2 linked regions of the Zobellia alginiliquefaciens genome follow. The protein of the gene in region 2 binds, or shares a complex with, the protein of the main gene of each other region. Links are inferred from orthologs where the notes say so. Each region holds a gene or a part of one and is shown on either strand. Other genes may lie near its edges.

Region 1 (3,083 bases), 3.8 Mb from region 2 along the record:
CTTTTAAAAGAGCTTTTACTCTTCCGGAAACAATTGATGCAGATGCAATAAAAGCCGATTATGTTGATGGAGTCCTAAAGGTTGAGTTGCCAAAAAAAGAAGAAGCTTTGCCAAAGCCAAAGCGTCTTATTGAATTAAAGTAAAAGTTAGATTGGTTGTTTTGCTGTAAAGGCAAAACGTTTCATAATCCCGATTCTTAGTCGGGTAGATTTAAGTTTGGTTGGTTAGTTGAAGAGGCACCTTAGGTTTATTCCTAGGGTGCTTTTTTTGATTAAAAATAATATTATGGGTAGGTTTTTGTATGGGCGAAGTGATTTTTTTTGTCTGTTTTTTATGATTTTTTGAAGAACAGAAAGAGGTGAAAATACAGCGACTTTTGTTACTTTTTGTTTATCTTCCTAACAGGAAATGAAGAACGTGAAAGTCTTGATTTAATGTAAAACGTGAAATAAATATAATTTAGACGCGTCTAAAAATATAGGTTATAGGTTTGTAATTCAGTATTTTGAATGTAATTAAGTATATCCTTTGTTTAATAAGGTCGGTTTTTTGGCTTTTTGGAGAAAAATGTACCGAATTAGGCTTTTTCCTGGAGCATTTTTATTTCATCACGTAGTTTTGCGGCTTGCATAAAGTCAAGTTCTTTTGCCGCTTTTTCCATTGCCTTTCTTTTTTCTCTGACCATTTTTTCAATCTGGTCTTTGGTCATATAATCAAGGTCTGGTTCTGCAGCTCGCATCTCCTCTTTTTCAAAGTGATATGTTGAAACCGAATTTTTTGAAAGAACACTGTCCAGACTTTTATTTAACGCTTTTGGAACAAGACCATGTTCCGTGTTATATGCTATTTGCTTTTCTCTTCTATAGTTGGTTTGGTCAATGGTGGTTTGCATGCTTTCCGTTATTTTATCGGCATACATAATTGCTCGTCCATTTAAATTTCTTGCTGCTCTACCAACGGTTTGTGTAAGCGATCTATTGCTTCGTAGAAAGCCTTCTTTGTCCGCATCTAAAATAGCAACTAAAGAAACTTCTGGTAAATCCAATCCTTCACGAAGTAAGTTTACACCAATCAGCACATCAAAAATACCTTTTCTCAAATCCTGCATGATTTCTACTCTTTCCAAAGTGTCCACATCACTATGAATATAACGGCAACGTACATTTATTCGTGTGAGATATTTTGCCAGCTCTTCTGCCATTCGTTTGGTCAAGGTGGTAACCAGTGTGCGTTCATCTTTTTCCACTCTAACCTGGATTTCTTCTACGAGGTCATCAATCTGGTTTTGACTTGGTCGAACCTCAATAATTGGATCCAACAGGCCGGTAGGTCTAATTACCTGTTCAACATAAACCCCTTGGCTTAACTGTAACTCATAATCTGCAGGTGTGGCACTCACATATAAGGCTTGGTTTTGTAGAGCTTCAAACTCTTCAAACTTCAGTGGTCTATTATCCATTGCGGCAGGAAGACGGAAACCATAATCTACCAAATTCACTTTACGAGAGCGGTCACCACCGTACATGGCATGGACTTGTGGTATGGTTACGTGACTTTCATCAATTACCATCAAATAATCATCAGGGAAATAATCTAAAAGGCAGAACGGCCTAGTACCGGGTTGTCTGCCATCCAAATAGCGCGAATAGTTCTCAATTCCTGAACAATAGCCAAGTTCACGAATCATCTCTAAATCAAAGCTTGTGCGTTCTTCCAGTCGCTTTGCTTCCAGAGGTTTTCCTATCTCCTTGAAATAATTAACCTGAGCCACCATATCTTCCTGTATTTGATGAATTGCACCTTGCAGTACATCAGGAGAAGTAACGAACATGTTGGCCGGGTAGATATTCAAAGTATCGTATATCTCTATTACGTTATTGTTGAAAGGGTCAAAAGCTTCAATTTCTTCAATTTCATCGCCGAAAAAGTGAATTCGGAAAGCGTGGTCCGCATAACTGGGAAATACATCCACGACATCACCTTTTACTCTAAAGTTGCCGTTTCTAAAATCGGCCGTAGTTCTAGAGTACAGACTTTGCACCAATTGATGAAGGAATTTGGTACGTGCAATTACTTGGTCCTTTTTAATTGTGATGACATTTTTCTGGAACTCTACGGGGTTTCCAATACCATACAAACACGAAACCGATGCCACAACTAACACGTCGCGACGCCCTGAAAGTAAAGATGAAGTAGCACTTAAACGGAGCTTTTCAATATCTTCATTAATAGAAAGGTCCTTTTCTATGTAAAGCCCGGATGATGGTATAAATGCTTCCGGTTGGTAATAATCATAGTATGACACAAAATATTCTACAGCATTTTCCGGAAAAAACTGTTTGAACTCCGAATACAACTGTGCGGCCAACGTTTTGTTGTGTGCAAGTACTAGGGTAGGGCGCTGTACCTGTTCTATTACATTAGCAACGGTAAACGTTTTTCCTGAACCGGTAACACCCAATAAGGTTTGATACCGTTCTTGACTTTCAATACCTTCAACAAGTTGCTTAATGGCACTAGGCTGGTCACCAGTGGGTTCGAACTCTGAGACTACTTTAAATTTCATCCTTTAAAATTACAAAAGAAGTATGATTTATAGGAGTTCGATTAAAATATTATAGGTTACTATCGGAGTATGGTAAAATGACCTGTAAATGTCTTCCCGGAATCTAAGTTTTGAAACAAGTACCAATAATCGGTTTCAGGTAGATTTCTTGAGTTGTCAGTTCCATCCCAACCTGAATATAAATTATTTGTCTTAAAAATAATTCTACCGTGTCTGTCAAGAATACTTAAGAGCCCTAACTGACCGCATGGATTTTTTGTAGCTTTAAATAAATCAAAAAGCCCATCTCCATTAGGCGTAATAAATTGCGGAAACTCCACCATGCATGGGTCAACAGTTTTAATCTCAATATCGCATAAACTTCTGTTTATGGTAATCTTAAAACTATTCTCGCCATAGCAGTCACCCCAGCCCGTATGAATGTACAGGGTTTTACCGCTGTAGATAATATCACCTCCTTCAAACCTTTCTCCGTTTGCGTTGGCTTTCGTATAGTAGAAATTGTTTTCACTTAATT
Region 2 (3,102 bases):
TTCCAAAAGTTTAACTTTAGCCTCTAGCTCAACGATTCTTTGTTCCGGTGTTTTTGCCACGGTTACTACGGATAGGTTTTCCCAATCAAAGGTACCATATTTTCGTAACCATGAAGTAATTGTTGATCTGGCCTGTATGCCATATTTAAGGTGAGCGGAAAGTCTATCCTGCTTACCAGATTCAATTTCCTCTACTACTTGAAGCTTAAAAGAAAGCGAATAGTCTTTTTGGGTTCTTTTTATATAACCCGTCTTTACTGATGTATTCATTACACTAAATTTTAGTGTATCGCTATGTTAGGACGGGACATTATAACAAATAGAAAAGCCCCATGAAATCTATTCATGGGGCTTTTGTTTCTTGTAAAACTAACTCGGGGCAAGTCCACTAGGCATTTAATCTCGGTTATCGAGTAAATGTCTATCAATTAGCCTATTATCTCCAACTTAGCAAAGCGAAGCAACAACTTCTTTATATCCCCTTTATCAAACTGGATTTCGGCTTTTTTATCGTTGCCCACACCTTCAATCTTCAATACCTTACCACGACCAAAACGCGTATGGTTAATAACACTGCCTTCAGCTAAATTAGGGTCTACGGAATTGGTATTCCCAACCGGAGTAGCAAGTTCTGGTTTCAATTTTCTTAATTTTCTGAGCTGCGTTTCATTTGGTTTTTTACGGCTTGGAGGTGTTCCACCTACTGGTTTAGCCTGCCTTAATCTACTTTTATCTACTTCCCCAAAAATATCATTATCTACAAGTGGCTTATATCGATATCCTGTATCTATCGGCGTAAGGTTCTCTACATATTTTTCATCGATCTCCTCTAAAAACCGACTAGGCTCTGCATCTATTAATTTCCCCCATCGGTATCGGTTTTGGGTGTATGTAAGATAGGCCTGTTTCTCTGCTCGCGTTAATGCTACGTAAAATAACCTTCGCTCTTCTTCCAACTCACTACGGGTGTTCATACTCATTCCAGAAGGAAAAAGATCTTCTTCCATCCCAACAATATACACATATGGGAACTCAAGCCCCTTAGCCAGGTGGATAGTCATTAAAGCCACACGGTCATCATCTCCCTTGTCATTATCCAAATCGGTTGCCAAAGCTACATCCTCTAAAAACTCACTGATACTTCCGGTAGCTTCGTCTATTTCTTTCTGCCCCTCCACAAAATCCTTAATACCATTGAGCAGCTCTTCAATATTCTCCATCTTGCCAATACCTTCTGGCGTGCCATCCTTTTTAAACTCTAAAAGAACACCGGTTTTTTTAGCCACATGTTCGGCCAAAGTAAAGGCATCCGTATTTTCATTCATAATTTGAAAACTTTGGATCATGGTGGTGAAATCTTGCAACTTTCGCTGTGTACCCGCGTTGATTTTTAGATTAATTTTTTCCAGATTTTGAATCACTTCAAAAATAGAACGGTTATAGTGATTGGCAGCCACCGTTAGCTTATCCAAAGTGGTTTGACCTATACCTCGGGCAGGAAAATTTATAATCCGCTTAAGGGCTTCTTCGTCTTTAGGGTTAATAATCAAGCGTAAATAACTTAAGACGTCCTTAATTTCTTTACGTTGATAAAAAGAAAGTCCGCCATAAATACGGTAAGGTATATCCCGCTTCCGCAAAGCATCCTCAATAGCACGTGACTGGGAATTTGTACGATATAATACTGCAAATTGACCATTGTCCAACTGTTCGTTCATTTTATGGTCCCAAATGGAACCCGCAACGAACCTACCTTCTTCAGCATCTGTAGTACTCCTGTGTATTTTTATGCTTCCGCCATCATCATTTGACGTCCAAACTACTTTCTCTAGCTGTTCTTTGTTATTTGCAATTATGGAATTAGCTGCGTTTACAATATTTCTAGTAGACCTGTAATTCTGTTCCAGACGGTACATTCCCACATTATCATAATCTTTCTGGAAATTTAGAATATTACTAATGTTAGCTCCACGGAAAGAATAGATACTCTGCGCATCATCTCCTACTACACAAATATTATGGAAACGATCAGCAAGAGCTTTAACAATAAGATACTGGGAGTGGTTGGTATCTTGGTACTCATCTACCAAGATATACCTAAATCGATCTTGATATTTTGCCAATACTTCAGGAAAACGATTCAGAAGTTCGTTGGTTCGAAGTAGAAGGTCATCAAAATCCATCGCGCCCGCTTTAAAACAACGGTCCACATAGTTCTGATATATTTCCCCTATTCTGGGTCTTTTGGCCATGGCGTCCGCCTCTACCAAATCCGGATTGTTCAAATATGCTTTAACCGTAATTAAGCTGTTCTTGAAAGAGGATATACGATTCTGTACCTGTTTGTATTTATATATATCCTTATCAAGTCCCATTTCTTTAATTATGGAAGCTAATAAACGCTGAGAATCTTGAGTATCGTAAATAGTGAAATTACTGGGGAAACCTAATTTATCTCCATCATACCGCAACAACTTTGCAAAAACGGAGTGAAATGTCCCCATCCAAAGGTTTTTGGTCTCAGATTTACCTGCAATCTTTCCAATACGCTCTTTCATTTCACGAGCTGCTTTGTTCGTAAAGGTAAGCGCCAGAATATTGAAAGGATCAACGCCTTGCTGCATTAAGTAAGCAATCCGAAAGGTGAGTACCCTTGTTTTACCGGATCCCGCTCCTGCAATAACCATTAACGGACCGTCTTTGTGAAGAACGGGTGCTCTTTGGGCATCGTTCAGTTCGTCTATGAAATTCTTCAATTTACTAGAGTATTTTTTAGAATTGTGAATTTAACCATAAATAGGCTTATCCTAAAATGATGTTGATTTCTTTTATAAACAGTATGGACTATTAGCTGTTAAAATAAAGGAAGACCACAAAAGTACACTTCTGTGGTCTTAAAAATATGATTTTTCCACACACTCAACATATTGAGCTGTACGGTAATGCTGTCTTGCGAATTAACTATTAACTTACTATACGTTAAATCTAAAGTGCATAACATCACCATCCTTAACGATGTACTCTTTACCTTCTACGCGCATTTTACCCGCTTCCTTTACTTTGGCTTCACTACCAAACTCCACATAATCATTATAAGCGATA

The links. The genes of interacting proteins can lie anywhere in the genome.
Region 1: the proteins of P0077_RS18230 (region 2) and uvrB are in contact, whole or in part, in a crystal structure (PDB 7EGT), measured with the Thermus thermophilus proteins. The link is inferred for Zobellia alginiliquefaciens from one-to-one orthologs. Residues at the interface, in WP_096412145.1 of Thermus thermophilus: His654, Arg656, Phe657, Gln666, Asp668, Glu669, Lys680, Arg681, Leu682, Ser683, Lys685, Tyr686, Ala687; in WP_096411307.1 of Thermus thermophilus: Glu23, Leu25, Arg26, Asp27, Gly28, Glu29, Arg30, Phe31, Arg55, Glu326, Asp327, Phe328, Glu379, Ser382, Gln383, His398, Gly400, Arg401.

What each region holds. Positions count from the first base shown.
Region 1 is NZ_CP119758.1:648,122-651,204, reverse strand. What follows is about bases 73-3,063. They hold uvrB (excinuclease ABC subunit UvrB), read right to left. Parts: upstream 2,567-3,063; coding sequence 578-2,566; downstream 73-577. Other genes in these bases: P0077_RS02655 (BspA family leucine-rich repeat surface protein), read right to left, coding at 2,626-3,063; P0077_RS02665 (Hsp20/alpha crystallin family protein), read left to right, coding at 73-143. Outside these bases: more of P0077_RS02665, read left to right, coding at 1-72; more of P0077_RS02655, read right to left, coding at 3,064-3,083. UniProt on the Escherichia coli protein: The UvrABC repair system catalyzes the recognition and processing of DNA lesions. A damage recognition complex composed of 2 UvrA and 2 UvrB subunits scans DNA for abnormalities.
Region 2 is NZ_CP119758.1:4,448,611-4,451,712, reverse strand. Bases 93-3,102 are described here. They hold P0077_RS18230 (ATP-dependent helicase), read right to left. Parts: upstream 2,757-3,102; coding sequence 429-2,756; downstream 93-428. Other genes in these bases: ychF (redox-regulated ATPase YchF), read right to left, coding at 2,973-3,102; P0077_RS18235 (hypothetical protein), read right to left, coding at 93-270. In the rest of the region: more of P0077_RS18235, read right to left, coding at 1-92. UniProt on the Escherichia coli protein: A helicase with DNA-dependent ATPase activity. Unwinds DNA duplexes with 3'-5' polarity. Translocates on single-stranded DNA with 3'-5' polarity. Initiates unwinding more efficiently from a nicked substrate than double-stranded DNA.